Pararhizobium sp. A13: one gene and its partners. The protein of the gene in region 3 interacts with the protein of the main gene of each other region in a pairwise test. Links are inferred from orthologs where the notes say so. Each region holds a gene or a part of one and is shown on either strand. Other genes may lie near its edges.

The links.
Region 1: the proteins of WI754_RS21500 (region 3) and WI754_RS26205 interact in binary tests that used the Escherichia coli proteins (3 or more experiments, as listed by UniProt). The link is inferred for Pararhizobium sp. A13 from one-to-one orthologs.
Region 2: the proteins of WI754_RS21500 (region 3) and ileS interact in binary tests that used the Escherichia coli proteins (3 or more experiments, as listed by UniProt). The link is inferred for Pararhizobium sp. A13 from one-to-one orthologs.

What each region holds. Positions count from the first base shown.
Region 1 is NZ_CP149511.1:953,868-963,936, forward strand. What follows is about bases 6,499-9,482. They hold WI754_RS26205 (ABC transporter permease), read right to left. Parts: upstream 8,501-9,482; coding sequence 7,496-8,500; downstream 6,499-7,495. Other genes in these bases: WI754_RS26200 (substrate-binding domain-containing protein), read right to left, coding at 6,499-7,411; WI754_RS26210 (sugar ABC transporter ATP-binding protein), read right to left, coding at 8,555-9,482. Also shown: WI754_RS26165 (DUF1403 family protein), read right to left, coding at 1-598; dihydroxyacetone kinase subunit DhaL, read right to left, coding at 924-1,580; WI754_RS26180 (bifunctional sugar-binding transcriptional regulator/dihydroxyacetone kinase subunit DhaK), read right to left, coding at 1,642-3,666; dihydroxyacetone kinase subunit DhaL, read right to left, coding at 3,907-4,548; WI754_RS26190 (dihydroxyacetone kinase subunit DhaK), read right to left, coding at 4,562-5,554; WI754_RS26195 (SDR family oxidoreductase), read right to left, coding at 5,587-6,360; more of WI754_RS26200, read right to left, coding at 6,422-6,498; more of WI754_RS26210, read right to left, coding at 9,483-10,033. UniProt on the Escherichia coli protein: Part of the ABC transporter complex RbsABC involved in ribose import.
Region 2 is NZ_CP149510.1:1,997,304-2,008,505, reverse strand. The notes cover bases 4,485-7,926. They hold ileS (isoleucine--tRNA ligase), read right to left. Parts: upstream 7,616-7,926; coding sequence 4,685-7,615; downstream 4,485-4,684. Other genes in these bases: WI754_RS09655 (BrnA antitoxin family protein), read right to left, coding at 7,922-7,926. Outside these bases: WI754_RS09690 (patatin-like phospholipase family protein), read right to left, coding at 1-265; 16S rRNA (guanine(966)-N(2))-methyltransferase RsmD, read right to left, coding at 285-845; WI754_RS09680 (pseudouridine synthase), read right to left, coding at 852-2,795; WI754_RS09675 (nucleoside deaminase), read left to right, coding at 2,873-3,322; WI754_RS09670 (GNAT family N-acetyltransferase), read right to left, coding at 3,333-3,809; WI754_RS09665 (hypothetical protein), read right to left, coding at 3,816-4,433; more of WI754_RS09655, read right to left, coding at 7,927-8,161; WI754_RS09650 (bifunctional riboflavin kinase/FAD synthetase), read right to left, coding at 8,268-9,248; WI754_RS09645 (TIGR01459 family HAD-type hydrolase), read right to left, coding at 9,416-10,264; chrA (chromate efflux transporter), read right to left, coding at 10,388-11,202. UniProt on the Escherichia coli protein: Catalyzes the attachment of isoleucine to tRNA(Ile). As IleRS can inadvertently accommodate and process structurally similar amino acids such as valine, to avoid such errors it has two additional distinct tRNA(Ile)-dependent editing activities.
Region 3 is NZ_CP149511.1:874-7,226, forward strand. Bases 3,493-6,353 are described here. They hold WI754_RS21500 (sugar ABC transporter substrate-binding protein), read right to left. Parts: upstream 5,459-6,353; coding sequence 4,526-5,458; downstream 3,493-4,525. Other genes in these bases: WI754_RS21495 (sugar ABC transporter ATP-binding protein), read right to left, coding at 3,493-4,464; WI754_RS21505 (LacI family DNA-binding transcriptional regulator), read left to right, coding at 5,645-6,353. In the rest of the region: sn-glycerol-3-phosphate ABC transporter ATP-binding protein UgpC, read right to left, coding at 1-381; rbsK (ribokinase), read right to left, coding at 430-1,365; WI754_RS21485 (RbsD/FucU family protein), read right to left, coding at 1,385-1,840; WI754_RS21490 (ABC transporter permease), read right to left, coding at 1,877-2,887; more of WI754_RS21495, read right to left, coding at 2,890-3,492. UniProt on the Escherichia coli protein: Part of the ABC transporter complex RbsABC involved in ribose import. Binds ribose. Also serves as the primary chemoreceptor for chemotaxis.

The DNA of each region.
Region 1 (10,069 bases), 960 kb from region 3 along the record:
GCTGCGCCATCAGGAGCGGGATCGGACGGTCCCATCGCAGTCTTTGCGCCAGCATCCAGTCGGCCAGCCACCAGGCGAGCACTTCGGCATCCGGCCGGATGGTGTAAAGCTCCGTGACGATGGCTGCGGCGGCAAAGGGAGCCATCGTTCCCGCTTGATTGATTGCATCGATCATGGCCGGGATGGTGGCAAGTTCATCACCCCAGCGGATAGCGAAGAGGTCGGCGAGTTCGCGCAGTACCTTTGTATCGATCGTCGTTAGCCGGGCCGCCAGCCGTTTATAGGCCGCGAAGATGTCGCCGGCCGGGCCCAAATCATCGCCGGAACCGCGCAGAACCCAGACATCGCGCAAGGCCGCCTCGTCCTCGGATCGGCCGGCAAGCCGCACTGCCGATACGGCACATTTCAACGCCAGGCGCTGACGCCAGACACCGGCCCAATCCGGCTGCATCCGCACCAGCGTGTCCAGCGCATTCAATGCTGCGCCTGCCAGGAAGGCCGCGTCCGTGTCGCTGGTAACGGGTCCGCGCGGGACCGCCCACGCAGGAACAACGGGCATTGGATCGGGCCGGGCAGTCTGGGAATCGAATTTCGACATCGGTGAAGCTTAGGTCAAGAGATCGCTTTTCACCACAGAATTGTTGAAAACCGCACAGCATGATAACCGGCAAGGAACGACCGATAAGCTGGCGGTCTCTCCGGCTCGCTCCTCGGCAAGCCCGCGAAGAAACCGTAGATTATGTGAGGAAGGACTGTCGTTGGTCAGAACCAAAAGAAGCGTAGCGTAGGCTTGCTCGATTGCCTGGTGAAGGAAAAATGCCGACATCGCCTTCGGATTGATAAAACCTGACCCCTTCCAAGAATTTGTGCGCATGCGTGCTTTGGCCGTACCGGGTCGAGCAGTGACGTTTAGGGTGAATGTACTAATCCCCGACGCCGCAGTCAGCAAAAGTGTCCTTCATAGCAAGCAGGATGATAACAGCCGAGGCTGCACCTGGATCTACGTGCCCGAGGGACCGCTCTCCCAGTCGTGCCGCCCGTCCGCGCGCCGCAACCATCGAACGTGTGGAGTTTGCCCCGGTTTCCGCTGCCTCTACTATCCTGTTCCACATTTCCGGAATCCCGACATCATTTGCCCGTGCACTGACAGCCGCTTCCGTAGCCGGCACCCAGGCGTCCAGCATCGTCTTGTCGCCGCGTTGCCCCTTGCCGCGCTGTTGAATGCCAGCCGTCATTGCCTCTACAATCGCGGCCTGGCCGGAAGCCGAAAGAGATTCGTCTTGCTTGAGGGCTTGGGCGGCCCTTCGGAATGCCGTCGCATAAAGGGGGCCAGTGGACGCGCCGACTGCATCGAGAAAGGCCGAGGCTGCAATCGTAAAAATCTCTGACGGAAGGGTGTGATCCAGGTCGACTTTCGCCAGTTCAGCGTTTACGGCCATGAAGCCCAGAGCCATGGTGATCCCATGGTCAGCATCGCCAATGGCGCCATCCAGCTCAGAGAGATGATCCTTCTCGGAGTTGATTGCAAAAGATATGCGCTGAAACATCCCGCTCAAGCGTCGCGCCGCTTTTTCCGACATAGTCTTTCTCCCAACCCCATCAGGTTGCGCCCTTACTTGGCAGGGTGCATCTCGTGTGTATTTAGCCGACCCTCAGAGCGGCGGTGTCGCAAGGGTGGCATAGTAATTCCGTCAACTCGTGGTCGAGGTGCAAAACTGATATGGATGCACCGACCATATCGAGTGAGGTGCAGTAGTGCCCCACCCAGTTCGCTTCTATCTTGATGTCCTTTGCGCTCAGCCGCTGTTCGACGCGTCTGAACAGAATGTAAAGTTCCATCAATGGCGTGGCTCCGAAGGAATTGATCAGCACCGCAACCCGGTCGCCCGAAGAAGGCTTCATCTCGGCGAAGATGCGGTCCATGACCCTGTCTGTGATTTCGTCGGCGCTCATCATTTTTTCGCGGATGACGCCACGCTCTCCGTGGATACCCATACCGATCTCTATGTCATCGGGACCAATCTCGAAATTGTGTCGTCGGGTCTGGGGCAGTGAGCAGGGCTCTAGCGCAACACCCATGGTAAAGGTTCGCTCGTTGGCCTTGCGCGTTACCGCCTCGCAGGCATCGAGCGACATTCCCCGATCGCAGGCAGCCCCGGCAATCTTGAAGATGAAGAAGTTTCCAGCGACACCTCGACGACCTTCCTTATCCTCCACAGGAGAGGAGGCAATATCATCCGTCGTCAGTACAGTTCGGACATCAATCTTCTCTTCCTGCGCCATCTCGGCGGCCATCTCGAAATTCATGACGTCGCCGGCATAGTTGCCATAGACAAAGAGCACGCCTTCTCCACCGGACGCAGCCTTTGCACACTCAAGAATCGGTGTGGGAGGTGGCGATGAGAAAATATTGCCTATGGCGACCGCATCGGCGAGACCCTTGCCGACGTATCCGAGGAAGCAGGGCTCATGGCCAGTGCCGCCGCCGATGACAAGACCGACCTTTCCCGGACGCGGTCCTGTGCGTGCGACGAGCGTCCGATTGGACCCCTTGATCGGCGCAATATAGGCAGAATGGGCTTTTACTACGCCGTCAAGCATTTCGTCGACGACGTGATCAGGATTGTTCAGGAACTTCTTGATATGCGTGCGAACGCCGCTGGGCAACTGAACGGTGTTGTCAAATCTGGGGCGTTGCGAATTCTTCGGGTCAATCTCCTTCACGCCGTCGGCGTTCAGGATACCTCGGCCAGTCGCAGCATCGGTGATGAGAACGTTGATGTAGCCGCCGCGAAGCGCCGCGAGGATAGCGGGTACTTTGTCGAAACCGCCGGCGACGGCAATACGCAGCCCTATCGATTTCAGCATATCGAGGGATATCCCGATCATTCGGTCGTCGAGCGGACCGGCGACCGGTTGTCCCTGCGGGTCGATGAAACGCCCTGCGACGACCCCGACTGCATTCTTCGCCAGATATTCCTGGAGCGAGACTGACTCAAAGTAACCGCTGGTGTGAATGGTCGAGTTGGGGCGCAGCGACGAGACGCCGAACAGCGCTTTGTTGGCTTTGGAAAGGATCGCAAACTGGTCTTCAATAAGTGACTCACGTAGCAGGACGTCGCGAACCTCCGCAGTCGAAACGATGGCCGGCGTGGTCAGATTGATCAATTTCCCGCTGACTGCACCGGCGAAGGCGGCTGCACAGAGTTCCGGCGTGTAGGCAAAACGCGCCCGCGTACCACCGGTCGCCTGAACAACCGTAACATCCTGGAGATTGGTTACGGACAACTGTTCGGCGATTGCAAGGACCGTTCGGCCCCAGGCAACGGCTAATGTATCACCAGATTTCAGAAGCTTGGCGACAGCTTGAGCGCCCGCCGCGCCGAGCCGGTCGATCAATGGCCGCGAACCGTCGTCGCTGGGTACAACAAGACAGTCATTCAGCCCGAAATGGCCTTTGAGCTCCTGCGCGACCGAGAGTGAACTCAGACGCGACGGTTCCAGAGAGATATTGACAATCCCACGGCTGCGGGCGTCGGCCAGATAGCTGTTTACAGTCGCCCGCGAGATACCCATGATTTCCGCGATATCGCCTTGTGTCCTGCCATCCTCATAGTAAAGCCAGCAGGCCCAGACGTAGGGATCATCTCCATAGCGCAGCGGCATGGCTTCAAATCCCTCCACCACGCCCGTCTTGCTTGCACCGGCTTTGCCAACTGAAGATGTTTTGCCTATCATGACTACCAACGGTTCCCTTTTGTCGCCCGAAGATGAATGCAATACAGCATGTTTGCAAATTCTTCCTCAGGCAAAGGGAGCGGCGCGCGACGCCACTGGAGACAGCAGCATCGCGCAGCCTTGGGAGTTTCGCCTGCGGGGAAAGAAGCCCCGCGAAGTCACGCCATTCTATTGAAGCCGGGTGCGGGCGCCGAGAGAAAGTTCTTTCAGGATGATTGCACAAGAGGTCGCCCCGGCATCCAGCACACCAAGCGAGCGCTCGCCAAGACGGCTTGCACGGCCGATCTTGGCCACCAGATTGAGTGTCGAGTCGCGGCCCGCCTCGGCTGCTGCCACCAATGCGTCGAGAGCTTCGGCAAACGACTTGCCGGCGGCCACGGAAGCATCAAAAGCTTCAACGGCCGGCACCAGCGTGTCGAGCAGCGTCTTGTCACCAACTTTCGCCGAGCCGATTGACTGGATGCCTTCTAGTCCAGCGTGCAACATCCGGCTAAAGGTATCGCTGCTTATGGCTTCGACACCCTCGAGCTTCTCAGCAAACTCAGTAAACATCACGCCGTAAAGCGGTCCCATCGACCCGCCAATCTCGGTCATCAAAATGGTACCCAATGTCTCAAGTGATGCGGCAAGCGGCAGATCTTTACCCTTGAGGCGTTCAGACGCCATGCCGAACCCCTTGGCCATATTGACCCCGTGGTCACCGTCACCAATTTTACCGTCGATCTCACTGAGATAAGCCCGGTTTTCCACGATCCGGTCGGCCATTGACAGGATGATATCGCCGGCGGCGGCATTGTTAAGTGTCTGCATTGACCTGTCTCCCTCAGAGTAATGTTGTGCAACGGACTTCGACGTCGAGAAGCCCTTTCAGTTCGTCGTCAAGACCCATCACGGTCAGCGTCGCGCCGACCATTTCCAGCGAGGTGAAATAATTGCCCACATAGGTCTTGTAGACCTTGAGGCCACGACCTGTGATCTCGGTCTCGATCGTGTCGTTCAAAATATAGAGTTCATTGACCGGTGTAGCGCCGAGACCCGAAACGAGCACCGCAACCTCGGTACCCACGGCCAGATTGTGATCGTCAAGTACAATCTGGCACATGTCCCTGGCGACCTCCGCAGCCGTTTTCAGCGCTTCCACCCGAACTCCCGGCTCGCCATGGTGACCGATACCGACTTCCATGGTGCCGGGCTCGATCTTGAAATTCGGATGGCCGACGGCCGGAAGGGTGCAGGGTCCCAGACCGACCCCGATTGATCGGCAACTATCGATCGCCCTCTGGGCGGTAGCGCGGACTTCCTCGAGGCTTGCCCCCTGCGCGGCCTTTGCGCCGCCGATCTTCCACATGAAGATTTCGCCTGCGACACCGCGGCGCTTCTCGCGTTCCTCGGGCGGGGCGGAGCAAACGTCGTCATTGGCGACCACCGTTGCCACCTCGATACCGTCCTTGGCCGCGAGCTTGACCGCCATCTTCACGTTCATGTTGTCGCCTGCATAGTTGCCATAGAGGCAAATAACGCCCTTTCCACCATCGGCTTCCCGAATTGCGTCATGGAAGCTTTTGGCTGTCGGCGAGGAAAACAGCTCGCCGACAGCGACCGCGTCGAGCATGTTCTTGCCCGCGTAGCCGATGAAGGCGGGCTCATGTCCAGAACCACCGCCGGTGACGACGCCGACCTTTCCGACCTTCGGTGTATTTCTCGCGGCGATCACACGCGGGTTTTCGGCAATGCGTACGATATCCGAATGTGCCTTGACGAAGCCTTTTACCGTGTCTTCAACGACTTCGTCGGGATTGTTGATGAACCGCTGCATGATGTCTCCTGTCGTATGCTCGAGCGCTTGGCTCAAAGAATTGTGTAGCCGCCATCGATCAAGAGATCAGCGCCGTTGATCATGTCCGCGCCCGCGGAGGAGAGGAAGATGGCGGCAGCCGCGATCTCTTCCGGGAACGCAAATCGGCCCGAAGGGATGCGTTTTTTCGCCGCTTCACCCTTTTCGCCGGACCAGGCCTTCTTGCCGAGTTCCGTGAGCACGATGGTTGGGGAAATGGTGTTGACGCAGATGCCGTGCTTGCCCCATTCGGCCGCAAACGTCTTGGACATCCCGATAACGCCGAACTTGGAGGCACAGTAGGCGACGTGCTCCTCGATTGCGACGGTGCCAGCCTGCGAGGCAAGGTTGATAATCTTGCCGCCCTTGCCGGCCGCGATCATCACCCGACCAACGGCCTGGGTCACGAGGAAACTGCCCTTGAGGTTGATGTTGATGGTCTTTTCCCAGTGATCCAGCGACAGGTCTTCTGCCGGTGCAAGAAAAGCCACACCCGCGCTGTTAACGGCGATATCGATGCCGCCTAACGTTGATACGACGCTAGCAATTGCTGCATTGACAGAGTCCGCATTGGAGACATCGCAGACGAAGGGGCTTGCAGCGCTGCCCAACTGCGTTGCCTTCGCCTTCGCAAGGTCGACATTGATGTCGAGAACAGCGACCTTTGCGCCCTTGGAAACGAAGGCTGCCGCGACGGCAGCGCCAATGCCGGATCCGCCGCCCGTAACGACCGCGACCTTGCCGGAAAGCGGAAAGTTCAAATCAATTTCTGGAGCTGTATCGGTCATCTCACTCAAACCTCGGTATGTTGGGAAGCGGGGCGAGCTTGCCGCCCCGCCGGATCGGTTTTTACTTGCGTGTTTCGAGCAGCTTGTCGACGTTCCTATTCGTCACCGGAGTCCACGGGACGTTGTAGTTCTTTTCCTTGCCGTCATTGAACGGCATGTCCGGATACTGGGCCCAGATAGTCGACTCCGGCTTGTAGGCGCCATTCTTTGCATTGAGGATGGCCAGATCGAGCGCGCCCTGTGCCTGCGCACTGGCATCCTGAAGTATGGATGTCATGGTGCCATCTTTGACTGCACGAAGCGCATCGGTGATGCCGTCAATACCAGCGATTGCGAAGTCGCCGACATTGAGCTTGGCGGCCTTGATCGCTTCGATTGCGCCAAGCGCCATTTCATCATTCTGGCCGATCACCCCATCGATCTGACCCGGATGGGCGGTGAGCCAGTTTTCCATCAGGGTCTGAGCCTCGGCACGCGACCAGTTCGCCGTCTGATCCTCAATGACTTTCACATCTGGGCATTCGGCGAGCGCCTTTTTGTTGCCTTCAAGGCGCGAAATCTGTGCCGACTGCCCGATAGGACCTTCAAGAATTACAACGTTGCCCTTGCAACCGATTTTGTCGAGCACCGTCCTGGCTTCCATGTAGCCGGAGATGGTGTCATCCGAGCCGACATAAGCCGACAGGAGGTCGGAATTAACGCGGGTGTTGGAGCCGACGACGGGAATACCGGCATCATGCGCGGCCTGAACCGCAGTTGCACCCGCTTCGATGTCGATCGGAACGAAAATGATCGCGTCGAATTGCTGCGTGATCATCGTGTTGAACTGCTCCTGCTGAACCAGGGCATCGTAGCGCCCGTCAAAGACAGTCAACTCGACTTCGCCGCTCTTTACGGCAGGGTGCTGCTGGAGCGCCGCTGACCAGATCTGCATAAATTCTGCGTTGAGGCCGTAGGGGGCAGCGCCGATTTTCAGTTTCTTGTCTTGCGCCAAAGACGGTGAAGCCAAGACCGCCGTCGTGACAGCAAGGGCAATAAGCAGTTTCTTCATTGTTAGTCTCCTCCGTTGGAACTCCGGCGACCGTATGGCGCGCCGTTTGGGCTCCGAATGCGAAGCATCCGGATTTCGTCGGGTTCAAGCGCCCTGATTTCGTTTCTGGTCGAGCATCACGGCGCCAACGATCAGCGCGCCTTTAAGGACCTGCTGGTAGTAGGATTGGATCCCCATTAGATCGAGGCCGTTGTTCATGACGCCAATAATCAACGCGCCGATGAGTGTGCCGGTTATGCGCCCAACACCACCGGAGAGGCTGGTTCCTCCAATGACAACGGCAGCGATTGCGTCCAGCTCGTATGCAATACCTGCCTGAGGCAGCGCAGATCCGGTGCGTGCCGAGAGGATCATGCCAGCCAATCCCGAAAGGCTGCCTGATATCACATAGACGAGAAAACGCAGTCGGGTGACATTGATGCCCGATGTATTGGCAGCATGCGGATTTCCGCCGACAGCATAGATGTAGCGACCGAAACGCGTGCGCGTCAGAACCCACCACGAGACCGCAAAAACGATCGCAAGCAGGATCACCGGCATGGGCACACCCAGGACATTACCGGTTCCAATCCAGCGAAACTCAGGCGTCAGGGCTGGAACCGGCTTGCCGCCGCCGTAGATGAGCGTCAGTCCTCGGGCAGCGGAGAGCATGCCAAGCGTCGCGACAAACGCCGGTACAGCAAAACGTGAGACGATCAGTCCGACCAACGAACCACAAGCGATACCGACGATCAGTCCGATTGCGAGAGCGAGGTAGGCCGGATAGGGCGAGCCCAATATACCGGCCGTCGCGGACGTGGTCGCAAAACTCGCGCTGACAATACCGGCGAGCGCGACGACAGAGCCGACGGAAAGATCAATGCCACGCGTCAGGATGACGAAGGTCATACCAATCGCCAGGACACCGTTGATCGATGTCTGCAGCAGGACATTTGATATATTACCTGGGGTCAAGAAGTATTCGTTCGAAACCGAAAGGATCAGGGCAAGCAGCAGAAAAGCCAGGAAAATCCCGTATTCCTGAATGATCAGCCTGCGCCGGTTGGAACTGAACCAGGCGCTGGACGCATTGTTGTCGGTGGCGGACATGTGAATTACCTCTCAATTACCGGACGCATCTGTGTTTGACGTCTGCCCTTCCTGTCAGGTCGACAGGTGGACAAGCGACTGCGCGTCGGTTTCCTCCCTGCGATAGATTCCGGTGGACCGGCCTTGGCGCATCACGAGAATTCGGTCCGACATGCCGAGGACTTCGTCGATTTCGGAAGAAATCATCACGACAGTCCCGCCAGCTTCCGCGAAGTCACAAATGATGCGGTAGATCTCCCGCTTGGCACCCACGTCGACGCCGCGGGTAGGTTCATCAAGGAGCAAGACCTTGGGATTGCGTAGAAACCATTTGCCAAGCACGACCTTTTGTTGATTTCCACCCGACAGGCCCGAAACGGCCATCGTGTCTCTCGCGGCCTTGATGCTGAAGTGCTTGATCATTTCCTGGCTGGCGGCCATTTCCGATCGGCGATTCATCGAGAAATTCGGACTCATTTCGGGCAAACTGGCCAGGCAGATGTTGTTGCGCACGCTGTCTGTCAGATTGAGACCAGTCAGCTTCCGATCCTCGGTAACGAATGCCAGACCATGCGCCATGGCGTCGGCAGGCCTGCTGACCGATATTGGCTCTCCGTCCAGTTTGATGCTGCCGGTTGACGGTGAATCAAGTCCGAAAAGGCAGTTGAAAATTTCGGTGCGGCCAGATCCCATCAGGCCATAAATGCCAAGAATCTCACCCTTGTGGGCGGTAAACGAGATATCGTCGATTTTCCCAGGCGCGGTCAGGCCCGTCACCTCCAACCCCGCGACGTCCGTCGGAGCATTGGTTTTAATGTATTCCTCTCCAAGCTCACGGCCGACAATCAGGCGGATCAGTTCTGGGCGATCAATCTGGTCCAACTCGCCGCTCCCGACATAACTCCCATCGCGAAACACGGTGTAGGAGTCTGCGATCTGAAAGATCTCAGAGAGCCGATGCGAGACATAGACGATGCCTTTGCCCGCTGCCTTCAGCCGTTCGATTGCCGAAAACAGGTGCTGCGCTTCCTTCTCGCCTATGGCGGATGTCGGCTCATCCATGAAAATGACTTCGGCGTCATGACTGAGCGCCTTGGCGATTTCCACGAGCTGAACCTGCGCAACCGAAAGGTTCATCATGAACTGGTTTGCACGAATATTGAATTCGAGTTGGTCGAGGAGAGCCTGGGCATTGCGGTTCATCGTCTTGAAGTCGATGCCGCCAAAGCGGCCGGAAGGCTCCCGGCCGAGATAGATGTTCTCGGCGACAGTCATATGAGGGATTGGGCTCAGCTCCTGCTCGATGATGGCGATACCAGCTGCCAAAGCCTCTGCGGGTGACGAGTAGACAACCTCATTGCCACGGCGGCGGATGAAACCGCCGTCCCGGGCGTGAATACCCATCAGGATTTTCAGAAACGTGGACTTGCCGGCGCCATTGCCGCCGCACAACGCATGCACCGAGCCCTGTCGCAACTGCAGGCGGCCGTTTCGCAATGCTGCGACGCCACCAAAGGACTTCTGCAGTCCTCCTACTTCAAGCAGGTATTCCAACTGTCTCTCCTCCTCAGCCGGCCCAATCAAGTGTGG
Region 2 (11,202 bases), on a different replicon or contig from region 3:
TCCACAGGCGGTTGACGATTTCCTTGCGGCGGCCGACGGTCGCGATCGTGTGCTCGCGGATCTCAGCGCCGCTCAGGCCGGCCGCCATGCCCGCCCCCATGATCGCGCCGATCGAGGAGCCGGCGATCGCGACCGGTCGGATACCGAGCTCGTCCAATGCCTCGATGACGTGAATATGGGCGAGACCACGCGCGCCGCCGCCGCCGAAGGCTACAGCCACGGTCGGGTCCGCTGATTTTTTCACTGTTTCGAGGCCTTGCATCATGCTCAGCGTCTTTCCGGTATCACGCGGCGCGGTAACGGTAGAAATGCATCTTCGTATCGCCGAACAGGCGGTCGTCGATCACCTCGAAACCATCCTGCAGCATGGGCTGAACATCGGCCCGCTCTTCGAGAATGACAAGAGCGCCCGCCACCAGCCATCCGCCTTTTGCCGCAGAGGCGAGGGCTTTTTCGCCAAGCCCCTTGCCATAGGGCGGATCGGCAAAGACCAGATGGAACGGCTCGACGGTGCCGGCCGGTCCAAGATCGGTCGCATCGCGCCGGAAGATGCGCGCCCGGCCGGTCAGGCCGAACGCCTCGATATTGGTGCGCAACAGTCCCCTGCCCTCGGCGCTCTGCTCGACGAACAGCGCCTGACGGCAGCCGCGCGACAGGGCTTCGAGGCCAACCGCGCCAGTGCCGGCGAAGAGATCGAGGATGCGGGTGCCATCGAGAGCCTCCGCATAGGCATGGCTCAGGATGTTGAACAGGCTTTCGCGCGTCCGGTCCGTCGTCGGCCGGATGTCATTGGATTTGGGCGTTGCGAGCCCGCGCCCGCGAAACTCACCGCCGACGATCCGCACTTTCGCTTAGTTCCCGCGTCCGCGCGGCTTGCCGCCACCCGCCGGGCGTCCGCCGGAAGGCTTGCCGCCGCCGGGTTTTCCGCCGCCAGGTTTGCCACCACGCGGGCCGCCGCTTTTTGCACCGAAGGACTTGGCGCCGCCCGGCTTGCCGCCAAAGGACTTGCCGCGCGGCTTGTCGCCGACGGGACGATCTCCACGCGGCGGGCGGTCGCCGAAGTCCCGCGGCTTGCGATCACCATCCCCGCGAGAGAAGGACTTTTCGCCGAACGGCTTGCGCGGACGGTCTGACTGCGGACGATCACCCTGGGTGCTGTCGCTTCTTGGTCGATCGGAGAACGTGCGAGCGCCTTCGGCACGGGGCTTGCGATCACCAAACGGCTTGTCACCGTCGCGGCGCGGACGATCGCCACCATCGCGGCGAGCCGGGCGATCACCGAAGCCGCGTGCATCGCGGTCGCCGCCGCGCTTGCGGTCACTGCCGCGGCCTTCATCTCTGCTCGGCTCTTCGCTCGCCCTGATCCAGTCGCCGTCGTCATCGGCACGGTTGACCACGACGCGCGGGCCGCGATCAGGGCGATCGTAGACGGTCGCCTTCTTGCGGTCAGGATCGAATTTCTTGTTGGACTTCATCGCCAGACCATCCTTGGTCCGGCCATAGCGCTTGGTCGCAGGTGCGCCCTCCGGGCGCTCGCGGCGAACCGGCTTTTCGGCCACATCCGCTGCCTGCGCATCCTTGGGTTTCTTTTCGGCGATCGGCCGGGCACCCGGCGCCATCCAGACATTGGCCTTGCGGGGGCGCTGGGCGGGTTCGCGTTTCGGGCGGTCGTCGAATTTCGCCTCCGCACCGCGTTCCTTGCGGTCGCCACGCCCAGCGCCTCTATCGTCGCGCTTGGTATCGAGACGGGAAAGTGCCCGTTCGCGCTTGTCGCCTGCCTTTTCGCGGAAAGCGTCACGTTCCCTGGTCTCAGGCTTTCCAGCCGACCATTCGTTTTTTTGCGGCTTTTCTTCCTCCGCAGGGGCAGCGTCGAAGATCGGCGCGTCAAAATTCGCCTTCGCGTCTTCGATCAGACGCGGGCCGAGTTGATCGCGCAGCGTGCGGCCGCGAATTTCCTGGGCGCGGCCTTCCGGCAGTTCACCGAGCTGAAAGGGGCCGTAGGAAATGCGAATCAGGCGGTTCACGTCGAGGCCGAGCGCACCCATGACGTTCTTGATTTCGCGGTTCTTGCCTTCGCGCAGGCCCATGGTGATCCAGACGTTCGAGCCCTGGACCTTGTCCAGCGTCGCCTCGATCGAGCCATAAAGCACGCCGTCGACGGCAATGCCGTCCTTGAGCTTGTCGAGTGCCGCCTGGTCGATCGCGCCGTGGGCGCGCACGCGGTAGCGGCGCAGCCAGCCGGTCGACGGCAGTTCGAGAACGCGGGCCAGACCGCCGTCATTGGTGAGCAGCAGCAGGCCCTCGGTGTTGATATCGAGGCGGCCGATCGACAGGACGCGCGGCAGGTCCTCCGGCAGGTTGTCGAATACGGTCGGACGTCCCTCCGGATCGGAATTGGTGGTCACCAGGCCGGACGGCTTGTGATAGAGCCAGAGCCGGGTGCGCTCGATACCGCGGATCGGCTGGCCATCGACTTCGATCTTGTCCGCGAGCGTCGCATTGACGACCGGCGTGTCCAGCACTTTGCCATTCAAGCTGACGCGGCCTTCCATGATCATGCGCTCGATATCGCGCCGCGAAGCAACGCCGGCGCGCGCCAGAATCTTGGAAATGCGCTGCGGCACGTCCGCATCGACGGTTTCCACTGCCGCCGCTCTTGGCTTGCGCGGCTTTTCCGCTTCGGTCTTTTCAGCGCCCGAATGAGCGGCTGCGGTCTTGCGCGCGCCGGTATAGGGCTTCTTGTCGCGGCCAGTCGGCTTGCCGCCGGGCCGCTGGGGCTTGTCTTTGAATATCATTTGTGTTGCCTGCCTTTTGAGGCTGTCCTATCAGGTCACGGCCCAAGGGTTAAGAGAAATTATCGCGGGTTCCAACGATGGCTGAAACGAGCCGCTTCATGGATTTGGCGCTGGCAGAAGCCCGGATGGCAGGGGCACGCGGCGAAGTGCCTGTCGGCGCCGTGCTCGTCCTCAGCGGCGAGGTCATCGCGCGTGCCGGAAACCGGACCCGGGAACTCAATGACATCACCGCCCATGCCGAGATCGAAGTGATCCGGCAAGCCTGTCGCATCATCGGCGACGAGCGGCTTCCGGGTGCTGACCTCTATGTGACGCTCGAACCCTGCACCATGTGCGCCGCGGCCATCTCGTTTGCTCGGCTGCGGCGGCTCTACTACGGCGCCGAGGATCCGAAAGGCGGCGGTGTCGACAACGGCGTGCGTTTTTTCAGCCAGCCGACCTGCCACCATGCACCCGACGTCTATTCTGGTTTTTCAGCGCAGGCAGCGACGGATGTGCTCAAGCAGTTTTTTGCAGAGAAGCGTTGAGCGGGCGGCCTTAACCGGCGGCAAAGCTTTCGAGCGCCGCTCCGGACAAACGATAGCGCGTCCATTCGGTCAGCGGCTCGGCACCGATCGCCTGATAGGCCTTGATCGCCGGTTCGTTCCAGTCGAGTACGCTCCACTCGAACCGGCCACAGCCTTTTTCCACGGCGATTCGTGCCAGATAGCGCAGCATCAGGCGTCCGGCGCCGGTTCCGCGCTGCTCGGGCGTGATGTAGAGGTCTTCGAGATAAAGGCCGTTGCGGGCTTGCCAGGTCGAATAGCTGAAGAACCACACGGCAAAACCGACGGCAACACCATCGCGTTCGCAGATCGCTGCGTGTGAGACGGAATTCGGGCCGAACAGGGATTCGGTGATAGATTCGACCGTCGCCTCGACCTCGTGGCCGGCGTTTTCATAAATTGCCAATTCGGTGATGAAACGCAGGATGGTTCCTGCGTCGGCTGACGTCGCCTCGCGAATATCAAACATTGGCGATCAGAAAATATCCCACCACTTCTTGCCGCTGCCAGCGATCGCGGCTTCCTTCTTGCGGCGGCGCGCCTTGACCTGCTCCGGCTCGCCGAGATCCGCCGTCGCCTCTTCCGGCAGCTTGCGGTATTCGAGCGGCGGGTCACTGAGGAAGCGGCGCTTGTCGGCATAAGCGCCCATCTGGATCTTGCGCGCTTCCCGGTAGGCCTCTTGCTGCTCCTTGGCCGTCAGGCGACGGCCATTGGCGCTCGATTTGGCCAGCGGCGAAACATAGGTCGAGCTTTCGGCATTGGCATCAGCTTCGTCGCGCAGGCGCTGGCGCGTTTCTTCCGGTGATTCGAGCCACTGCGGATTGTCCTTGCTGGCAAGGTTCTGCTGCGGCTGCACCAGCGAAGCCGTCTCCGTTTGCGGCGGCAATACGAGGCCGGGCCGCGGCTGGTATTTGAGGTTCTTGGGCTTGCTCTCCCCAAGGCTGACCGTGCTGCCGAGGTCGTCCATCAGGTGTTCGCCGGCGGTCTTGTCCGTGCCGTAGGTCGGGCCGCCAATGCAGCCGGTCAGGACCAGGCTGCCAGCGACAACGCCGAAAATACCGGCATACACTCGAAACTCTCGCGTCATTCCCATGAAAACCCTTCCAGCGGCGCCGGCACGATCGATGTCTGAGGCGGCATTGCTGCGCCCTTGACGGATAAATCCGCCGATTTTCAGGCAGGTTCTACCGGATGAGCTGCAAAAGAGCAATTCACCCGGCAGACAATCCCTTAAGAGCATGATGCCGAAAGTGTGAAGCGGTTTTCGGGCGACATCATGCTCCAGTTTTTTGATTTGGAGGCGGCTTCAGATTTTAGGTCGAATCGACCTAAAGTCATCCGGCTCTAGGAAGCAAAGCCCAGTTCGCGCAGCGCCGCCGCATCACGGGCGGACACGTCCGGAAAAGCGGGATCGGAACCGACGTCGGCGGTGATCCGCCAGGACCGGGCGCATTTGACGCCTTCCGCAAGCTTGGGTTCGACGCTGACCGTCGACAGATCGTCCAGGCGGAAAGCACCTTCCGGTCCCTGGCCCTCGGCGATCGTGACGCCGGAGGTGATGCAGATTTCAGCGAAATCCTGACCGTCCAGCGCCTGCAGCAGGCCGGCATCGTCGATGTGCACGATCGGAGCCGCTTCCAGAGAGGAGCCAATACGCTTGTCGCGGCGCTCGACTTCAAGCGCACCGGTGACGGCGCGGCGCACGTCGCGGACCTTCTTCCATTTCTCGGCCAGCGCCTCGTCGCGCCATTCGGCCGGCACGATCGGGAACTGTTCCAGGTGGACGGAGACCGCGGACGGATCGCGCGACAGCCAGGCCTCTTCCGCCGTGAAGGGCAGAACCGGCGCGAGCCAGGTCACCAGGCATTCGAACAGCTTGCGGATGACCGCGAGGCTGGCGCGGCGGCGCAGGCTCGACGGGGCGTCACAATAGAGCGCGTCCTTGCGGATATCGAAATAGAAGGCCGAGAGCTCGACATTCGAGAAATCGATGAGCGCGCGGGCGATGCGCTTGAAGTCAAAGGCGTCGTAGCCATCGCGCACGATCTGTTCGAGTTCGGCCAGACGATGCAGCATCAGCCGCTCGAGTTCGGGCATGTCGTTGAAGGCGATGTCTTCTTGCCTGTCATGGGCCAGCGTGCCGAGCATCCAGCGGATGGTGTTGCGCAGTTTGCGATAGGCATCGATGTTCGTCTGGATGATCGTCTTGCCGACGCGCAGATCTTCAGCATAGTCCGACGTCGCCACCCAGAGGCGCAGGATATCGGCTCCGGCGTCCTTCATGACCTCCTGCGGCGATGTGACGTTGCCCTTGGACTTCGACATCTTCTCGCCCTTCTCATCCATGGTGAAGCCATGGGTGATGACGGCGTTGTAGGGCGCACGGCCGCGGGTCGCGGCACTTTCGAGCAGCGAGGAATGGAACCAGCCGCGATGCTGGTCGGAGCCTTCGAGATAGACATCCGCCGGCCATTTCAGGTCGGGGCGATCTTCCAAGGTGAACGTGTGGGTCGAGCCTGAATCGAACCAGACGTCGAGGATATCCATGACCTGCGTCCAGCGGCCATGATCATGGTCGGGCCCAAGGAAACGCTCCTTGGCGCCTTCAGCGAACCAGGCATCGGCGCCTTCCTTTTCGAAGGCTTCGAGAATGCGGGCGTTGACGGCCTCATCGACCAGGACGTTGCCCTTTTCATCGGCGAAGACGGCGATCGGCACGCCCCAGGCGCGTTGACGGGAAAGCACCCAGTCCGGACGGTTCTCGATCATGGCGCGCAGGCGGTTCTGGCCGGCGGCGGGCACGAAGCGGGTTTCGTCGATGGCAGACAGCGCGCGCGAACGCAACGTCGTACCGTCGGCAAGCTCCTTGTCCATATAGACGAACCATTGCGGCGTGTTGCGGAAGATCACCGGCTTCTTGGAACGCCAGGAATGCGGATAGGTGTGCTTCAGGCGGCCACGGGCAAACAGCGTGTGGCGGGCGATCAGCGCCTTGATGACGCGATCGTTGGCATCGCCCTTCTTGCCGGCGTCGTCGATAACGCGCGCGGCGCCGCCTTCGGCGTCCGGACCGAAACCGGGCGCATCGGTCGTGTAGAAACCGGCATCGTCAACGGGGAACGGGATTGTCGATGAGATGTGTCGCTCTTCCAGCAAGCGGACGTTGGCCATCCAGGCGTCGAAGTCCTCGCGGCCGTGGCTGGGAGCGGTATGGACGAAGCCGGTGCCGGCATCGTCGGTGACGTGGTCTCCGTCAAGCAGGGGAACCTGGAAGTCATAGCCGCCGCCGAGGCCGTGCAGCGGATGGGCGCAGGTCACCACCGCCAGCTCCTCCGCCGTCAAAGGCCGGATCAACTTGAATGTCAGCTTCGCCTTCGCCGCCGCTTCATCAGCAAGGCGTGTGGCAAAGATCAGTTTTTCACCCGGCTGCGGGCCGAAGTCGTTTTCGGCGGCGGTCACTTCGAAGAGGCCGTAGGGGTAGCGCGACGAATAGGCGATGGCGCGGTTGCCCGGAATGGTCCAGGGTGTCGTGGTCCAGATAACGACTGCCGCGCCTAGGAGATCTGATTTCCCCGATCCCGGCTCGACTTCAACCGTCAAGATCGGAAACTTGACCCAGATCATGTCGCTCTCGACGTCCTGGTACTCGACCTCGGCTTCCGCCAGCGCCGTGCGCTCGACGACTGACCACATGATCGGCTTCGAGCCGCGATAGAGCTGGCCGCTCTTGGCGATCTTCAGCAGTTCGCCGGCGATACGGGCTTCGGCGTGGAAGGCCATCGTCGTATAGGGATTGTCGAAATCGCCCTCGATACCGAGGCGCTTGAATTCTTCCGACTGGATGTTGATCCAGTTGGCGGCGAAGTCGCGGCATTCCTGACGGAACTCGTTGACCGGGACCTCGTCCTTGTTCTTGCCCTTGGCGCGATAGGCTTCCTCGATCTTCCATTCGATCGGCAGGCCGTGGCAATCCCAACCCGGAACATAGTTCGAGTCATAGCCGCGCATCTGGAACGAGCGGGTGATGATGTCCTTGAGGATCTTGTTCAGCGCATGGCCGATATGGATGTTGCCGTTGGCATAGGGTGGGCCGTCATGCAGCACGAATTTTTCGCGGCCGGCAGCGGAGGCGCGGAGCTTCTTGTAGAGCTCCATCTTCTGCCAGCGGGCAACCGTCTCCGGCTCCTTCTGCGGCAGGCCGGCGCGCATCGGGAATTCGGTTTCGGGCAGATAAAGGGTCTTCGAATAGTCGAGCTTTTCAGCGGTATCGGTCATGGCTTTTGCAATCGTCTCTGGGCGCGTTTCGCCGCGCATGCGAACGGGACATCTTCAAGGGATGGCGGAGGCGCTTCTGTCAAACGCCGAAAACCCGGACCTTCCGGCGGCATTCAAAACGCGCGGAAGGCCGGGCCAATAATTCGCTGATCTATCATCAATCGACGATATCGGGTCATGGTGGCCGGTTGTTTAAGACGTTTTCGGGCGAAAAGGAAGAGGCTTGCGACGGGCGCTGCAGTATTGCGCAACCCCGTTGCCGTGCCGCCGTCAGCGTGCCTCCTGCTTATTCGGGCTCGACGCAATTTACGCGCCGGGTTTGCCCTGCATCACTGCTCGCAACGCGTCGTTGATGCGATCCTGCCAGCCCGGCCCATCCTTTTGAAAATATTCGAGCACGGCGCTATCGATCTTGATCGACACAAGTTCTTTGGTTTCCGGCAAGGCGCGCCTTTCGACGACCGGAGCAACTGGCTTTTTAGCCGGCTTGAACAATGCTTCAGCGGCATCCATCGGATTTACGGGTCGGCGAGGCGTATTTGCCATCGATCTATCGTTCCTGTTGGGTTCACAATCGCCGCAGGATGCACTCCTGCGGCTGGTGTCAGGCAGTACGCGACCAATTTGGTCTGAGCGTCAACCAGGTCGCGGCTTAAAACGCGATCTGCAGGTCGATCTCGCTGAGCGGCCGCACACCGGCAAGCAGCGCCCGCGCCTCCGCATCATCCTGCTTCATCTGCACCACCAGCGGATCGAGACCGTCGAACTTCAGCTCGTCGCGCAGATGGCCGAAGAAGGAGACGGAACAGATTTCGCCGTAGAGATCTCCCGAAAAGTCGAAGACGAAGGTTTCGAGCAGGGCGATGCCGTCGCTGTCGACCGTCGGGCGCTTGCCGAAGCTGGCGACGCCGTCGTGGATGCGGCCATCGGCGCGGCGGAAGCGCACGGCGTAGATGCCGTTGCGCAATTCGACTTCGGGCGGCAATTGCATGTTGGCTGTGGGATAGCCAAGTGTGCGGCCGAGCCGCTTGCCGCCGATCACTTCCGATTCCACCGTATAACGATACCCGAGCATTCCGGCCGCCTGAGCCACGTCACCCTCGCCGAGCAGCCCGCGGATATGGCTGGAGGAGATCACCGAGGCGTTCTCATCGCGAAAGGCATCGACGAGTGTGACGCCAAAACCGTTTTCGCCGCCGGCCGCCATCAGGAAGGCCGGACCACCTTCCCTGCCCTTGCCGAAGTGGAAATCGAAACCGGTCACGACGTGGCCGGCGTGCAGCCAGTCCATCAGCACGGAGCGGATGAAATCGGAGGCGGAAAGCTGAGAAAACGTGCGGTCGAACGGATATTCGATCACGGCCGAAAAGCCCATGCCTTCGAGGATGCGGGCCTTGAGCGGCGCGGGCGTCAGACGGAAGACCGGATGGTCCGGGCGAAAGACCGTGCGCGGATGCGGCTCGAAGGTCAGCACCAGGGCAGGAACGCGGCGCGCCCGCGCCTCCTCCAGCGCCCGGTTCAACACCGACTGGTGACCGCGATGTACGCCGTCGAAATTGCCGATGGCGATGACGCCGCCCCTCAAGGCTTGCGGCAATGGTTCGCGGGTCTCGTTGCGATGGAAAACCGTCATGTCCGTCACACCAGTCTCATCTCTACAGCGCCGCGCGTCCTTTCAGACGCGCAAAGGTCGCTGTAACACTTTGAAATGCTCCATAATTTTATCCCAAAATCGATTCCGATTTAAGGAATTATGCAGTAGGCCAGTCCGATCAAGCCAGTCGTTTAGGCCAAACCTTTCTAAGCCAATCTGGGCATCCACCATTTCGGCGTGGCACCCTCGTCTTTCAGGAACGCTGCGAGTTTCGTCTCGTCCGTCTTTTCAGCATTCATATACTCGAGCGCATGGATGCCGGCGCTGATATAGAGAATATCGAGGCCGAAATCCTGCGCACCCTTCACATCGGTCGGCATGCCGTCGCCGACGGCGATCACCCGCGACAGATCGAGCCCGCCGCGAACGGCCTTCGCTTCCGACAGCGAGGCGCGATAGATCGGCACGTAGGGCTTTCCGGAAATCCGGGTTTCGCCACCCAGTTCCGCATAGACCTTGGCGATGGCGCCGGCGCAGGGGATCAGCCTGTGGCCGCGTTCGACGATGAGGTCCGGGTTGGCGCAGATGAACGGCACCTTGCGCCTGGCCATGCCGGAGAGCGTTGCGCGATAATCTTCGGCGGTTTCCGTTTCGTCATCGAAAAAGCCGGCGCAGACGATGATTTCGGCCTCTTCTGAGGAAACCATCTGGACGCCGAGACCATCGAGCAGCGGCAGGTCACGCTCAGCGCCGATGAAATAGATCTTTTTCGGGCCAGCCGAGATCAGCGCGCGGGTGACATCGCCGGAGGTGACGATGCGGTCATAGGCGCTATCAGGCACGCCGAGGCCGCGGATCTGGACGATGACGCCGGGATGCGGGCGCGGCGAATTGGTGATGAGGACAACCGTCAGCCCCTTGGCGCGGGCTACTGTCAGCGCCTCGCAAGCTTCCTTGAAGGCCGCGACACCATTGTGCAGCACGCCCCAGACATCGCACAGAACAACATCGTAACGGTTGGCGATGTCGCGAAAACTGTTGATCCGAACGGCCATGCTGGCTTCCCGCAGAAAAAATATTCGGGGTGACATCGCAGGCAGGCGCCGAAAACACAAGACTTCTTGCGGAAATTGGCGGCCGAATCCCAAGGATTCGGCTGGGAAACGCGGATCAGCCTTTTAAAAGCTGCTGATCAGCCAGCCGGCGCCGGCGCAAACGACAAGCGTGGTCACGATCCCGCGCTTCAGCTTGAAGAGCAGCAGCGCTGCCAGAAGCGTGAGCAGGAATGCTGCAGGCTGGAACGTCTGCCAGGCCGGAAGCGGCATCGACAACGGTCCAAAAGCATATCGGCTGACCTCCGCAAAAAGAACGTGCAGGCCGAACCAGAGCGCCAGATTGAGGATGACGCCGGTGACGGCCGCGGAGATCGCCGCCAGCGCGCCTGAGAGCGCCCTGTTGTTGCGCAATGTCTCGACATAGGGCGCACCGAGGAAAATCCACAGGAAGCAGGGAATGAAGGTGACCCAGGTCGCAAGCGTCGCCCCAAGCATGCCGGCCCAGAGCGGGTCGAGACCGAGCGGCGTGCGAAATGCGGCCATGAAACCGACGAAGGAGAGCACCAGCACGAGGGGGCCCGGCGTCGTTTCGGCCAGCGCCAGACCATCGAGCATCTCGCCGGGCTTCAGCCAGTGATAGGTCTCGACGGCCTGCTGGGCGACATAGGCAAGCACGGCATAGGCCCCGCCGAAGGTCACCACCGCCATCTTGGAGAAGAACAGGCCGATCGCCGCATAGACGTTGTCGAAGCCAAGGATTGCGCCGATGATGACGAACGGGGCGCTCCAGAGCGCCGCCCAGACGCCGCAAACCCGGACCGCCCGGCCCCAGGACGGGACGACGTCCGGGAAATTGCTGTCGATGACCGAGGGCTGGTCGGCCAAGGCCTGCTTTGCCGCCGCCATGGTTATCCCTTCCGCCGATTGCGCATGGCTAG
Region 3 (6,353 bases):
GAGATAAGGCGTCAGATCGAGAATCTCGGCGGCGTGGCGGACGCGCTGGTCGATATCGGCCTTTTTCTCGCCACGCATCTTTAGGGCAAAACCCATGTTTTCGGCGACGGTTTTATGGGGGTAGAGCGCGTAGCTCTGGAACACCATGGCGATGTCGCGATCCTTTGGCGGAAGCCCGTTGACAACCCGGCCGTCGATGTGAATCTCGCCGGAGCTGATCGACTCCAGGCCGGCTACCATTCGCAGCAGCGTAGACTTTCCGCAGCCCGACGGTCCGACGAGAACGACGAACTCACCGTCCGGTATCTCCACCGAAATGTCGTGAAGCACGGCGAGGCTGCCGTAAGCTTTTCCGACATTGACGATATCTATAGTGGCCAAAGTGATTTCCCCTCCGAATGCTTCGTTGGACGTTGCGCGTCCGTGGTTTCAAGGGCGCGCCCTTCGGAGCGCCTCCAGAGCCTGTTCGATCTCCGCAAGTGCGGGCATGGCGGGCGCAGTGCCGCGTCGTGTGACGGCAATGCCAGCCGCCGCGCATCCGAAGCGGGCGGCGTCGATTGAATCGGCGCCCGTTGACAGCTTGGCGGCGAAGGCCCCGACAAAGGCGTCACCGGCGCCGGTCGTGTCGATCGCCGGCCCACTGGAGATCGCTGGAAGGTGTACCGACCGGTCGGCCGCGTGATAGAGGACACCGCGCGCACCCATCGTGATCAGGGCCGTGCCTGCGCCCTTCGCAAGCAGGATGTCCCCTGCCCGACGCGCATCCTCCACCGTATCGAGCGGGAAACCGACCAGTGCCGCAGCTTCCGTCTCGTTCGGGACGATGTAGTTACACAGCGGGAAGACCGTATCGGGAAAGGCCTCGGCCGGGGCCGGATTGAAGACGGTCGTCACGCCGGCTCGCCGCGCGATCTCCAGGGCGCAACGCGCAGTGCTGACAGACTGCTCGAGTTGCGTCACGAAAACGCTTGATGCGGTGATGGTTGCGCGGGCAGCCTCGACATCGTCGATCGACAGGGTACCCGCTGCACCCGGATAGACGATAATGGCGTTCTCGCCCGTCTGATCGTTGACATAGATGAACGCCGCACCGGTCGCAACGTCGTCCATGACGGTTAACTGTGCGGTGACGCCAGCCTCTCGATAGGTCTTGAGCGCCATATCGCCAAAGGTGTCGCGACCGATCTTGGAGATGAACGAGACCTCCGCGCCGGCGCGCGCGGCGGCAACCGCCTGGTTCGAACCCTTGCCTCCCGCACCGATCGAGAACCCGCTGCCGGCGATCGTTTCTCCGACGACCGGCATGCGGCGGGCAAGATAGGCCGTGTCGGCAACAAAGATTCCAAGAATCGAAACAGCGGGCATCGTCAGGCAACCTTTCCGATTATGCCGAAACGGGCGGTACAACGCCCTTGGTGAATAGGAAGCAACCGTAAAAGCGCGTTTCACCCGTGGTGATCACGCAGTACGCCTTCTTTGCGAGATCGTAGAAAGCGAAGCGTTCGATGCCATACATTGGCGAAGGCTTTTCCTCCGCCGCGTCGATTTCGGCCTGAACCTCGGTCTGGACCGCCGGGATTTCGCCCGGATAACCCATCACTTCCATCCGCCCCGCAGAATTCTGAAGTGGCGTGTCGAGCGGCATGACCGAAAGGATAGCCCGGACGGCACGCGCCGCCGGTACATTGTCGATGCTGAGCGGTCTGCCGAGCGAGGTCTGCCGGGCAATAGATGTCGACGGAAAATTGGTGTCCGAAATCACCAGCGTGTCGCCGTGGCCCATGGAGCGCAGGGCGTACAAAACATCGGCGTTCAATACCGGATCGATATTCTTAAGCATGGCGGTTCCTTATGAAAGATGGGGAAACGGCTGCCTTCAGGATGCCGTGATCCGTTCGCGGTATTTGTCGATGATGACGGCCAGGATGATGACGACGCCAGTGATCATCTGACGCATGAAGTCGCTCAATCCGAACAGGATGAGACCATTTGCCAGAACGCCGATGATGCAGGCGCCAAGCAAGGTGCCGATCACGGTGCCGCGTCCGCCGCTGAGACTGGTGCCCCCGATGATGACGGCGGCAATCGCATTGAGCTCGAAGCCTATACCGATGATCGGGCTCGCGATGTTGAGCCGCGCCATGTAGACCATGGCCGCAATCCCGACCAGCGCGCCGGCGATTGTGAAGGCCGCCACTTTGTAGAACATTAGAGAATGACCCGCGAGGCGCACGGCCTCCTCATTGTTGCCGATCCCGTAGAGCAAGCGGCCGAAGACTGTCTTGGACAGCACGAACCACGCGACCGCAACCAGTGCCAGCGCAATGAGAAATACCACCGGCACGCCGACCACCATTTGCGAACCAAAGGCATTGAAGCTTGGCGGAAACGAATAGATCGTGCGCGCATCGGTCACCTGCAGAGCGGCTCCACGGGCGATGTTGAGCATACCGAGCGTGACGATGAAGGACGGCAGGCCCCAGAAGGCGCTGATCCAGCCATTGAGGAAGCCGCAGGCGACGCCTGTGCCAATAGCCGCGAGCGTTGCAAGACCAACAGCCTGGAACACAGAAAGGTCGGGGATGGTCAGCACTGTACCCGCCACGACCGCACAAAAGGCAAGCATGGATCCGACCGACAGATCGATGCCGCCGATCAGGATGACAAACGTCATGCCAATGGCAAGGATGAGGTTGATCGTGATCTGGGTCAGGATGTTGGAGATATTGTTGGGCGTCAGAAAATGCTCGGTGCTCATCGAGAAGAACACGATCAGAAGCAGCAGTGCGATGCCTATGCCGGCGTCGCGCAGCAGCAATTTCATCGACATGCCCGACACAGGTGCCTCTGTGGGCGCGTTCAGCGTTGTTTTATCGAGTGCTTGCATCGTCAGTGCCCCGTCTGTCTTCGTTCGCCCTGATAGGCATAGGTCAAAATCTTTTCCTCGGAGAAATCTGCGCGCGGCAGCTCGCCGACGATGCGGTGCTGCGACATCACCATGATCCGGTCGCAAAGCGTCATCAGCTCCGGCAGCTCGGAAGAGACAACCAGCAAAGCCAGACCCTTTTCGGCGAGCCTGCGGATCAGCGCATAGATTTCCGCCTTGGCTCCGACATCGACACCGCGGGTCGGCTCGTCGAGCAGCAGGACCTGCGGATTGCGCGCCAGCCACTTGGCCAGAACCACCTTCTGCTGGTTGCCGCCAGAAAGCGTGGCTGCATGTCTCGACGGACCGCCATATTTGAGCTTCAGATCAGCGCCGAGCTGTTCCGTCATGGTATTTTCCATCTTGCGGTCGAGCAGGCCGACCCGTGAGATGCTCGACAGAGACGCAAGCGTGACGTTTGCGGCTATCGGCATCGTCAGGATCAGGCCTTCTTCCTTGCGGTCTTCGGTCACGAAGCCGATACCGGCCTGGATCGCTTCGCGCGGCGAGCGGAACGTGGCCGGTTTGCCGTCTCTCAGAAGAGTTCCCGAGAGCGGCTGCTCGGCTGCAAAGATCGCGCGCAGCAATTCCGTCCGGCCCGAGCCCACAAGGCCGGCAATTCCCAGAATTTCGCCCTTGCGCAGATCAAGCGATATGCCGTCCGCATGGGGCGATTGAGCATGGCGGAAATTGACGAGCGAGAGCGCGGTGTCGCGCCCGGCGCTGGAAATCGGCGCACTTGCCATTTCCTTCTGCAACTGCTGGCCGACCATGCCCCGCACGAGTTCGTCATGGCTGGTCTCGCCGATCCGGCGGGAAAAGACAGTCTCGCCGTTGCGCAGAACTGTGACGCGGTCACAGATGCGGAAGATCTCGTCCAGGTGATGTGAGACGAAGAGCACCGAGACGCCGCGCCTGCGCAGATCGTTGACGATGGCAAAAAGCCGATCCGTCTCGCGGGACGTGAGCGTCGCAGTCGGCTCATCAAGAATGAGGACCCGGCTGTCAGTCATCAGTGCACGGGCGACCTCGACCAACTGGCGGTGCGCAATGCCGAGGCGCTCGACCGGCCAGCGGACGTCGATATCCTTGAGACCGATGGCATCAAGGGCGGCGCGGGCGCGCGCATTCATGTGACTACGCTTGACTACGCCGAAGAGATTGCGTGGGAGGTGCTCGATGAAGATGTTTTCGGCGACAGAGAGAAAGGGCAGCAGGTTGAATTCCTGATGCACAACCTGCAGGCCCCGCGCCTTCGCATCACGCGGCGTGTGGGGTTCGTAGGCTTCACCCCCCAGCGCGATTGCACCGGCATCGGGCTTTACGATGCCGCAGAGGATCTTGATTAAGGTGGACTTGCCAGCACCGTTCTCGCCGATAAGCCCGTGTACCTCGCCGGGCGCAACGGACAATGTCACACCATTCAGCGCAACTGTGCCGCCGAAGCGTTTGCGAACGTCATGCAGGTCGAGAATGGGTAGACGCGTTGTCTCTGCCGCGGCCGCCTGGTGCGCTACGCCGGAATCCGGATATGTCATGGGAACCCCCTCGGAAAGAGAGCCGCACCGGAGACGTCCAGTGCGGCGCGAGTTGTCGGGGTTACTTCACGTTGTCTTTGGTAACGAGTTCGATGTTGGTCTTGACCCAGCCTTCGAGCTTCGGTCCGCCGGCCACGACTTCGAGTGCCTTGTCGATGGCGTCAGCCGCCATCTGCGAGCCGAACTGGTCCACAGTCGCCAGCAGCTTGCCATCCTTCACAAGCGGCGCGACAGCCGGCACATTGTCGAAGCCGACAACCTTGATGTCGGAACGACCGGCAGCGTCCAGCGCCTTGATGATGCCGATGGCCATCGAGTCGTTAGCGGCCATAACACCCTGGATGTCGGGGTGCGCGGTCAGCATGGTCGAAAAGACGGAATTGGCTTCTTCCGTTTCCCAATGCGCGGTCCTGGAATCGAGCAGATCCAGTTTGCCTTCGGTGATCGCATCCTCGAAGCCAAGCTTGCGCTGGGCGGCGTTGTCAGCTCCAGGATTACCTTCAAGGATGACGACCTTGCCCCCAGCGCCGAGCGACTTGGCGAGAGCTTCGCCTACCATCTTGGCGCCACCCCGATTGTCTGGGCCAACGAAGGCGAGATCGATCCCCGCATCCTTCTTCGCCTGCTCATCGAGCGAGACGTCAAAGTTGACGACGGTGATTCCGGCATCCATTGCCTTCTTGAGCGGGGCGACCATCGCGCGGGAGTCGGCCGGCGCGATGACGATAGCGTCGACGCCTTGGGTGATGAAATTCTCCACGCCGTTCAGCTGGCTTTCAAAATCCGTTTCATTCTGCATGCCGATGGCCTTGAGCTCGTAGTCACCGCGCTTTTTTTCGTGAGCTTCGGCGCCTTCCAGCATGTTCTTGAAGAAGTCATTGGCAAGCGACTTCATCACAAGACCGACCACCGGCTTGTCGGCCGCGGACGCGGCTGTCGGCAGTGCGGCTGCAACAGAGAGCGCAAAAATAGACGCAACTGTAAAGAATTTCATGACCACTCCTCCTTTGGTCCAACGGCCCTCCAGCCGTCAATGAAACGTTTCATAGCGTTTATGAGAACGTGAGTCTGACGTATTCGGAAAAAACCGTTTGGTCAATATGAAACGTTTCATTGGCATAAAATAACGCCCTTGGCCGGGAATTGTGCTAACACCGCCGGAAGTGAGCGTTTGGAGATCGTGTTGAACCCGACTGTCAAGGATGTAGCGAGAGAGGCCAGGGTTTCTGTTGGAACTGTATCTCGCGTGCTGGCCAGAAATGAAACTGTAAATCCGGGGATCCGACAACGGGTGGAAGAGGCAATTGAGAGGCTGGGATACAGACCGAGCAGCCTTGGCAGGAGCCTGAGACTGAACAAGTCGGATATTATCGGCCTTGTCATCCCCGACATCACGAATCCTTTTTTCGCGGAACTGGCCAAGCATTTGGAGACCCTCGCCTCGGCTGCGGGGTACTCTGTTTTGTTGGCAAACACGCATGATGATCCAAATGCCGAGTGCAAGCAGGTTCAGAGCCTGCTCGGCCGCGTGCCTGCCGGGATTGTCATCGCGCCGGTCAGCGGCAGTCTGGTTGGGGGAATTTTGTCCGATGGTCTGGTGAGCGTTACGATAGACCGCCCATTGACCGGGCATTCGCTGGTGGCGGTCGACAATTTCGAGGGTGGTCGTTTAGCGGCAAGCCACCTTTTAGCGCTCGGTCATCGCAGGATCGGGTACATCAGTGGTCCTTCTACAACAGATGTGTCAATACAGCGTCTGAACGGCTTTCGGGGCCGAATCGAGGAGACGTTCTCCGACCGGGCACAGGATCTGGTCGAGCTGACGGTTCTCGAAGGAAACTTCGACTACAAGTCTGGAGAGGCGATTGGACGGAAGCTCCTGCAGGGAG